DNA from 3 places in the Cohnella sp. genome. Region 1 is predicted to be linked to each of the others. Evidence: predicted binding sites of a transcription regulator. Region 1 holds the regulator's gene; each other region holds the start of a gene.
What was found. Region 1 encodes Rex, which represses fermentation and respiration genes when NADH is low (regulators of the CRP and FNR family bind a similar motif). Its sites were predicted from a motif close to TTGTGAAATATTTCACAA; they were not measured.
Positions count from the first base shown of each region.

Region 1 (3,277 bases):
TACGTGACCGATCAGCTCGGCTTGATCGACGCGGAGAAGAAAGGCCGTCTCAAAACGGCGATGCTGCCGTCTCCGTTCCGTTACCGGGAGCAGGCGCTCGTGCTGATTCCGCGGGATTTTCCGGCGATCAAGGGCAGGGACGGAGAGGCGGCTTTCGTCAAGGCGCTGATCGGTTCGCTGCACGAAACGGCGCTGACGGTGGGCGGCAGAATGCTTGTGCTGTTCACGTCTTACCGGATGCTGAGGCACGTCTACGGCCCGCTCAAGGACAGTCTGGAGCAGGCCGGCATTCAGGTGCTCGGCCAAGGGGTGGACGACGGCAGCCGAAGCCGGCTGACGCAGCAGTTCATGAAGCAGCCCGCCTCGGTGCTGCTCGGCACGAGCAGCTTCTGGGAAGGCATCGACTTGCCCGGCGACGCGCTGACGTGTCTGGCGATCGTCAGACTGCCGTTCCAGCCGCCGAACCATCCGGTGGCGGAAGCGAAGTCGGAGAAGCTGCAGGCCGAGAACCAGAATCCGTTCATGAAGCTGTCGCTGCCGCAGGCGGTCATCAAGTTCAAGCAGGGGTTCGGCCGCCTCGTCCGCACGGCGAGCGACAAGGGCATCGTCATTTTGTACGATACGAGAGTGATCGACACGAATTACGGCAAATACTTTCTGTATTCGCTGCCGGGTCCGAAGATGGAGCATTTGCCGCTGGCCGGCATGACCTCCAGAATCCGGCAGTGGCTGCAGTCGGACGCGGACGAACAAGACAGATTATCCGCGACGCAAGAGAGAGGGGACATGCGATGAAGCCGATCAAAATTTCCGAAGCCGTCGTCAGGAGGCTGCCGATTTATTTGCGTTATTTGAACGAACTCAGTCTCAGCAACATACAGACCGTATCCTCTCAGGACTTGGGGGAGAAGCTGGACCTCAATCCGGCGCAAATCCGCAAGGATCTGGCTTATTTCGGAGAATTCGGCCGCAAAGGAGTCGGCTACAACGTCGATTACCTGATCGAGAAGATCCGGCAAATTTTGAAATTGGACAAAACGATGAACGTCGCCCTGGTCGGAACGGGGAACCTGGGGCGCGCTTTGTGCAATTATAATATGTATATCAAGGACAATATGAAGATCGTGGCCGTGTTCGACGCCGACATGAGCAAGGCCGGCACCTCGATCAATCACCTCAAGGTGCAGCCGATGCAGGATTTGACCGAGACGGTTCGCCAGCTGGATATCGCGGTCGGAATCATCACAGTTCCCGCGGGGGAAGCGCAGAACGTGGCCGACCGGTTCGTCGCGGCGGGCATTCGCGGCTTGCTTAATTTCGCCCCCGTCGTGCTGAAGGCCGCGCCCGGCGTGCGCATTCACAACGCCGATTTTACCGCCGAGCTGCTTAGCTTGGCCTATTACATGGACGATCAGAACGAGGAAGAGTCGGAAGGGGACGAGGAACAATGACCCGGTTGTTAATCAAACAAGGCACGTTCGTGACGATCGACGAACAATTGCCGGTATTTCAAGGCTGGCTTGCCGTAGAGGACGGCAAAATCGCCGCGCTCGGCGAGGGAGAAGCTCCGCGGGAGGAGATCGATTCGGCGACCGAGACGCTGGACGGCAAGGGACTGCTGTTCATGCCGGGACTCGTGAATACGCATGGGCACGCGGCGATGTCGCTGCTGCGCGGAATGGCCGACGACCTCGTTCTGCAGGATTGGCTGCAAAACCATATGTGGCCGACCGAGGCGAAGTTTACGGCAGACGACGTGATCTGGGGCTCGGCGCTGGCCGCGGCGGAAATGATCAAGAGCGGAACGACGACGTTCGTCGACATGTACGACCAGATGCACCGCGTCGCGGAAGTGGTGGAGACGTCCGGACTGAGGGCCAGCCTGACGCGCGGCGTCATCGGCCTGTGCCCGGAGGACGTGCAGAAGGCGAAGCTGGAGGACGCGATCCGCTTCGCGCGCGATTGGCACGGCGGGGCGAACGGACGGATTAACGTGATGATCTCGCCGCATGCGCCGTACACCTGTCCTCCGGATTATATTGTGAAGTTCGTGGAAGCGGCGCACGAGCTGGATTTGCCGATGCATACGCATATGTCCGAGACGCTTGCGGAGGTCGAGCAGAACGTGCGCGATTACGGCTGCCGTCCGGTCGAGCATCTCGATCGTCTCGGCGTGTTCGGCAGGCCGACGCTGGTCGCTCACGCGGTCCATCTGAACGACGAGGAGATCGCCCTGCTGGCCGAACGGAAGGTTGCCGTATCGCATAACCCGATCAGCAATCTGAAGCTGGCGAGCGGCGTCGCCCGCGTGCCCGATCTGCTCAAGGCGGGCGTAACGGTGTCGCTGGGCACGGACGGCGCGGCCAGCAACAACAATCTCGACCTGTTCCAGGAGATGACGACCGCGGCGCTGTTGCACAAAGGCGTAAGCGGCGATCCTACGGTCGTTCCGGCCACGGAGGCGCTGCGGATGGCCACGCTGCACGGCGCCCGCTCGCTCGGGCTGGAGGGCGTTACCGGCCAACTGAAGGCCGGCCTTAAGGCGGATATCATCGCCGTCAATATCGCGCAGGCTCATTTCGTGCCGCGCACGGATTACGTGTCGCACCTCGTCTACTCGGCCAGAGGTTCGGACGTCGTCCACGTATGGGTCGACGGCAAGCCATTGCTGAGGGACGGCAAGCTGACGACGCTCGACGAGGAGAAAATCATGGCCGAGGCGGAGCGCTGTTACCGGGGGCTGCGGGCATGAGCATGAACCGGAACGAAGGCAAGCGGGCGCTTCCTTCCCTTACCCTCGGCCGGTGGCTCGTCATTATTGCCGGATTCGTCGTGTTCGTCGCCGTCTCGTTCGTGCTTTACGTGCGTTCGGCCGACGCGGATTACCGGCGCGCGGAGAACGAGGCGATCCGGATCGCCAAGCAGCAGGGGGAACTGGTCAAAGTGTTCGATGCCGTTCCCCATACCTGGCAGGAGACGGTGTGGATCGTGACCGGCGAAGACGCCGAAGGCGAGCGGTGGACGCTGTTCCAGCTTCCGAATGAAATCGTGCGCCGGAAAGCGAGCGAAAATTTGACCGAGGAGCAAATGCTGGCCAAGTTCGCGGCGGAACATCCCGGCGAACCGATCCGGATCATGCCGGCCTGGTTCAGCGGTCAGCCCGCGTGGGAAATCCGTTACTGGAACGAGAACAGCCAGGAGCATCAGTCGCTCGACTTCTACTCGTTCGTGGACGGATCGCGCATACGGACTTATGTACTGTCTTCCCAATAATCTT
Region 1 covers NZ_JBEPYQ010000076.1:12,170-15,446, reverse strand. Annotated here, with positions in the region: gene dinG (ATP-dependent DNA helicase DinG) at 1-795, shown strand, start outside; gene ACESLM_RS22040 (redox-sensing transcriptional repressor Rex) at 792-1,451, shown strand; gene ACESLM_RS22035 (amidohydrolase) at 1,448-2,752, shown strand; gene ACESLM_RS22030 (cell wall elongation regulator TseB-like domain-containing protein) at 2,749-3,273, shown strand.

Region 2 (3,277 bases), on a different contig from region 1:
CCTCTGGCCCGAAGACGACCGCACAGTCGCCCGCCAGGAAGACGTCGGGATGGGACGTGGATTGCAACGCTTCAGTGACGGTTGCGCGGCCGCGATTGACTTCGATGCCGCAATTGGCGACGAGCGAGTTGCCTTGAACGCCGCCGGTCCAAACCAACGTGTTTGTATCGATCGTCCGGCCATCCTTCAAGGTTACCGTCTGGCCTTTCACTTCGGTGATCGGAAGGCTCGTCAGGAATTCCACGCCGCGCTTCTCCAAGCTGGTCACGGCCCGTTGAATGAGCTCCGGCGAGAACATCGGCAGAATAGTCGGCATCGCTTCGACCAGGTATAGCGAAATATCCGTAAAATCAACGCCGTTCTGGCGGCAGATGGCCGGCAGCTCGTCGGCCAGTTCGCCTACTAGCTCCACGCCGGTCAGACCGCCCCCTCCGATGACGAACGTCGCGTCCGCTCTGTTTTTCGACTGGGCATACGCCTTGATCCGTTCCTTCACATGGACAAAAATGCGATTCGCATCCGACACCGATTTCAGGATGAGACTATTCTCTTGCAGCCCCGGAATGCCGAAATAGTTCGTTTCGCTTCCCAGAGCAAGCACCAACGCATCGTAACGATAGGAGGAGCCGTTCGTCAACGCCACCTTCTTGCCTTCGACGTCGATCGATTGTACTTCCCCTACCGCGATATTGACTTGTTTGCCCTTAAGCAATTTCTCCAGGGGAAGAGCTACCGCTTTCTCCGACACGTTGCCTGCGGCCAGCCGATGCAGCTCCGTAATAATCTGATGCGTGCCTGCGCGGTTGACGACCGTAATGTTCGCCTCGCCGACCGTCAAATGCGCTCTTGCCGACAGGGCGCTAAGCAAGCCGCCGTAGCCGCCCCCGAGAATCAAAATTTCTTTGCTCATCTATAGTCCTCCGTTCTTCGCCTGTGTGTGGGTCGTCTTAGTTCTGACCTTGTTTTCTCTCGCCCAGGATGTTCAGATAAGCTTGGCTGAAGCGAAGCATTCTTTGCAACTCCGGATCCTTCAGCAGCTTCAACATGCCGAATACTCCGATCGTTTCGTTGCTGGTGTCCGCTCTGTCGCTCGCTTCGATTGCCGCGGACGCGTATTCCTTTACTTTCTCGCCCAACGGCTTGGCGACTTCCTGAATGCCGCCGACGATATCCTGAATCAGCACGCGATCCGCGGCCACCTTCTGGGCGACATCGTAAATATTCGTCAGCACGGACATCATCTCGGCCAACTTCGGCAATTGATCCACCAAGACGGTAATCGCTTGCTGCACTTCCGGTTTCATCAATTGATCCAGCACATCCAACTTGGCAGCCGCTTCGGATACGGCCGTCTCCCGCTCGACATTCGCTACAGTCGCTTCGGACATTCTGTTTCCTCCCCTAGGTGATGTCATAAATCCTAATTCAAGCATTAATTGTGAATTAAATCACATTTATATCTATATTTTATCTCATTAACGACATTTCGTATAGGTAATCCGGCGGAACCCTGAAGATAAAATATGCGGGCGATGAACGCGGCGCATTTCTATTAACCTTCAGGCTTGCGCTTCAACAGCTGTGTCTGTGCCTTCACCGATAGCGGAATACTCACGTCCCCCTCCAGTAACGTAACCTTAACTACTCGTAAGCTTCTATCTAAAGATGTAATTTTCCGCGTGTTCACGACGGTCCCCCGATCCGTTTTCCGTTACGCAAATACGTACCAGGGCACAAATTATTATATGGTACGTTTTTGCGTATAGTCAATGAGAAGTTGGAGTGAGGCACTTGGCCAAAAAAGTGGTTGTCAAAATATCCGATTTAATCAAACAACGCGGAATATCCTTGAGGGAGCTTTCACGCTTGTCCGATGTTCGTCACGCCGCCTTAAGCGAGCTTGCCAACGGCAAACGCGCCAACATCAACTTCTCCCATATTGAAAAAATCGCCGATGCTCTGAGCATCAGCGACATTCGGGAGATTATTGATTTCGTTGAGGTAGATGATTTCGAACACGGATAACTCGGCGATTTTCGGAATCCTAATAATCCTCCCTAATCAAAAGATTCCGGTACGGATACTTGCTGAACTTATAATCAAACAACAAAGCAAACCCCGAGCTTTCAATCGAAACCGACTTCAAAGCAGGAGTACGGACGTACAAGCGGATCATCCGAGCTACGACTCTGGCATCCCGCCGACGGATAGCTCTGGCTAGCGCCAGAGCAAAAGTACGGCAGCTAGCGAGCTTACGATACAGAGGCAGCACGCTGCGAGCGATGGAGCGGTGTGCCCGCGTCTCGAAGAAAAATCGGACGGAGCCGGGAGGAATTGTCGTTCCGTTCGTGAAATGAACGCCGGACCGGGGAAACGGAAACGTGATGAAATAGCCTATACCATTAGTGCCGAGCTCATCCCCAAGGGATGGCGATACTAGCCGCAGCAGCTTCTGCATACGCTCCAGATCGCCTGACTTCACCACCTTGCTCCACTCGGCGGCATATGCGGGACGATTAGCAATTGCTTTATAGAAAGGCAGCATCGCTTTGGATACGCTGATCAAGACGTCCGCCGTTATCCACCGCTTTGGCTTAACCCTTTTAACCATAGAAGCACCTCACAGATGGATGTCTTCCTCCATTCTATGAACGATTGCCTATACACGCTTGGGCTGTGCCGCTGCTTCTCGATCCCTCCTGATTTTTCAAGAACGACAAAAAACACCGCGCATGCAGAATTAAGCTGCGTACGCGGTGCTTCCACGACTGATTCGTTTCCAATATTTCGCACACAAGATCATACTTTAAGCTGGTTAGGGCTCGTATTCTCTATCGTTGCAAGCATTTTTTCACTTCTCACCATTTCGGCTTTGCATTGGGGACAGATGGGAACGATGGAAAACGTGAAATTATCTCTCATCCAGCCCTTGCAGTTCTCTCCGGCGCACATCCAAATGGCGGTGATCTCTTCCGGCAGCTCTTCCAACGGTCTTTTCCGAGAATAATACAAGTACATTCCCACTTTCTATTTTGAAATGGATGCCGCGGTAAAGAAAGTGCCCCAAACCTTGGTTCGGGGCACGTTCTTATTTACAGCTTGACGACATTCTCGGCTTGCGGGCCGCGGTTGCCTTGAACGATGTTGAATTCGACTCGTTGACCTTCGTCCAATGCTTTGTAGCCGTCGCCGACGATTGCGCTGAAATGAACGAATACGTCGTTGCCGCCTTCAACTTCGATAAAGCCGAAGCCCTTGTCTGCGTTAAACCATTTTA
Region 2 covers NZ_JBEPYQ010000075.1:27,680-30,956, forward strand. Annotated here, with positions in the region: gene ACESLM_RS21925 (NAD(P)/FAD-dependent oxidoreductase) at 1-910, opposite strand, end outside; gene ACESLM_RS21930 (DUF1641 domain-containing protein) at 948-1,388, opposite strand; gene ACESLM_RS21935 (helix-turn-helix domain-containing protein) at 1,792-2,025, shown strand; gene ACESLM_RS21940 (hypothetical protein) at 2,045-2,566, opposite strand; gene ACESLM_RS21945 (cold-shock protein) at 2,800-3,018, opposite strand; gene ACESLM_RS21950 (cold-shock protein) at 3,093-3,277, opposite strand, start outside.
Region 2: ACESLM_RS21930 (DUF1641 domain-containing protein) is a predicted target of Rex. The motif match lies at 1,437-1,454, and genes of this name have one in related genera.

Region 3 (3,277 bases), on a different contig from region 1:
CGGCAGCGCAGCAAGGCAACGTGCAGACGATGACTTTGCAGGTTCAGAACGGAACCTACCTCATCGCCGGCGAATTCAAACCGAAACCGGGACAAGAGAAGGGCGAAGTCTTCACAGGACGAGCGCCTCTGGCCGATTACGTGCCGGAGCTGTTCACGAACCTCGGGATCGAGAAGAACTTCGAAGTGTTATCCAAGAAAATGCCGGGACAAAGCTTCTGGCTGACTTTCCTAACTTCCATCATTCCGTTCATCATCATGTTCGTTCTGTTCTTCTTCCTGATCAATCAGGCGCAGGGCGGCGGCGGCAAGGTGATGAACTTCGGCAAGAGCCGCGCCCGTCTTTATAATGAAGAGAAAAAGCGGGTCACGTTCGAGGACGTCGCCGGAGCGGACGAGGAGAAGCAGGAGCTCGTCGAGGTCGTCGAATTCCTGAAGGATCCCCGCAAGTTCGCCGCGGTCGGCGCGCGCATTCCGAAAGGCGTGCTTCTCGTAGGGCCTCCGGGTACCGGTAAAACGTTGCTGGCCCGCGCGGTTGCCGGGGAAGCCGGCGTGCCGTTCTTCACGATCTCCGGTTCGGACTTCGTGGAGATGTTCGTCGGCGTCGGCGCATCCCGCGTACGGGACTTGTTCGAGAACGCGAAGAAAAACTCGCCTTGTATCATCTTCATCGACGAGATCGACGCCGTCGGTCGTCAACGGGGCGCAGGCCTCGGCGGCGGACACGACGAGCGCGAGCAGACGCTGAACCAATTGCTCGTCGAGATGGACGGCTTCGGCGCCAACGAAGGCATCATCATCGTTGCGGCGACCAACCGTCCGGACATTCTTGACCCTGCTTTGCTCCGTCCGGGACGTTTCGACCGTCAGATTACGGTAGACCGTCCGGATGTGAAAGGCCGCGAAGCGGTGCTGAAAGTTCATGCCCGCAACAAGCCTCTGAACAAAGACGTCAAGCTCGGCACGATCGCCAAGCGGACGACCGGTTTTACCGGCGCCGATCTGGAGAACCTGCTGAACGAAGCGGCGCTGCTGGCCGCTCGCCGCAACAAGAAGGACATCGCCATGATCGAGGTCGACGAAGCGATCGACCGCGTTATCGTCGGTACCGAGAAGAAGAGCCGCATCATCAGCGACCGCGAGAAGCGCATCGTCGCTTATCACGAAGCGGGTCACACGATCGCGGGCTACTTCCTGGAGCATGCCGACACGGTGCACAAGGTTACGATTATTCCACGGGGCAAAGCGGGCGGATACGTCATCATGCTTCCTAAGGAAGATCGGATGCTCGTCACCAAGCAGGAGCTGCTCGACAAGGTCACGGGCTTGCTCGCGGGACGCGCGGCCGAGGAAATCTTCATCGGAGAGATCGGCACCGGCGCTTACAGCGACTTCAAGCAAGCGACGAGCATCGTTCGCGCGATGATCATGGAATACGGAATGAGCGAGAAGCTCGGCACGATGCAGTTCGGCAACTCGCAAGGACAGGTATTCCTTGGCCGCGACATCGGACACGAGCAGAACTATTCCGATAAGATCGCGTACGAGATCGACCAGGAGATGCAGAGCATCACTCGCGACTGCTACGACCGGGCCAAGAAGCTTCTTACCGAGAAGAGCGCAGAGATGCATCTGATCGCGAAGACGCTGCTCGAGGAAGAGACGCTCGATCTGGATCAGATCAAGTCTCTGATGGAGAAGGGCGCCATCGTAGTCGACAGCGGGGAAGGCGGATCGAGCTCGGAGGAATCCCATGCGGAGCCGGTTGTGGATACGCTGGGCAACGTCAAGGTTCGGATTCAAACCCGCGAGGACGGAGACCCGTACCCGTCGGGCTTGGATTTGCGCAAGGGAGACGGCGACTCCGAAGAACCGAAATAATCGGATAAGAAGACGGGATGCACCGCGCTGCAGCAGCGCGCGGGAGCATCCCGTTTTTTTGTGAAAAATCCGTTACAGATCAATTGACAGTCCTATCCCGCAAGTGTAAATTAAGTGTTAATGAACGAAGTGCTTTTCGTCCACAATAAAGACAGCATTCCCGCCATGTTTGTGCATTGATTCACAAACAACGGTAGTCAAGGGAGGAGATTTCGCATGGAGGCCCTGGCCTTGGAGCGTAAAGCCGAGCAGAACCGCGAACTGCGCGAACGGCTGATGCAGCTCAAGAAGGAACGCAACGCCATTATCCTCGCCCATTATTATCAGCGAGATGAAATACAAGAGGTCGCGGACTTCCGGGGGGACTCGTTCCTCCTCGCTCAGAAAGCCGCGTCTACGGATGCCGACGTTATCGTCTTTTGCGGGGTTCATTTCATGGGCGAGAGCGCCAAAATCCTCGCTCCACACAAGACCGTGCTCGTCCCCGACGAACGCGCGGGCTGCCCGATGGCCGACATGGTCAATCCGATCGGCTTGCGGGAGCTCAAGGCGAAGCATCCGAACGCGAAGGTGGTCACGTACATCAACTCGTCCGCGGACGTGAAGGCCGAGACCGACATCTGCTGCACGTCGGCCAATGCCGTGAAGGTCGTCAATTCGGTCGATGCGGAGGAAGTGATCTGGTGTCCGGATAAGAACCTCGGTCACTACGTCTCCCAGCATACCGACAAGAAGATGATCATCTGGGAAGGCTACTGCAACACTCATGACATGCTCACGATTAAGGACGTCGTGGAGATGCGCGCGAAATATCCGAACGCTCAATTCGTCGTACACCCCGAATGCCGCCCGGAAGTGGTGGAGATGGCCGATTTCGTAGGCAGCACGACCGGCATTCTGAAATATTGCCGCGAATCGAGCCATGACGAATTCATCGTCGGAACGGAAGACGGCACGGGATACCAGCTTCGGCTCGACAGCCCGAACAAGAAGTTCCACTTCGCCTCGAAGTTCCTGGTGTGCCCGAATATGAAGGTGAACAACCTCAAGAAGGTCGTCAAAGCGTTGGAGACGATGCAACCGGAAATCTACGTGCCGCAGGACGTTGCGGACAAAGCCCGTTTATCGCTGGAGCGCATGCTGCTGGTCAAGTAATCGACCGGCCGCCTGCGCTACTCTATTGTCGGAGTGGGAGACGAATACCATTATGATTCCACGATACGTTGTCGATTTTGATCTGGACAAGCTTCCTCGCGTAGAGACGGACGTCATCGTGATCGGGGCCGGCATCGCCGGCCTTTTTACGGCGCTTAAATCGAGTGAGACGCAGCGGGTTCTCATGATCACGAAGAAGTCGCTGTTCGACAGCAACACGCGGTACGCCCAGGGAGGCATCG
Region 3 covers NZ_JBEPYQ010000062.1:18,639-21,915, reverse strand. Annotated here, with positions in the region: gene ftsH (ATP-dependent zinc metalloprotease FtsH) at 1-1,880, shown strand, start outside; gene nadA (quinolinate synthase NadA) at 2,097-3,035, shown strand; gene nadB (L-aspartate oxidase) at 3,088-3,277, shown strand, end outside.
Region 3: nadA (quinolinate synthase NadA) is a predicted target of Rex. The motif match lies at 2,050-2,067, and genes of this name have one in related genera.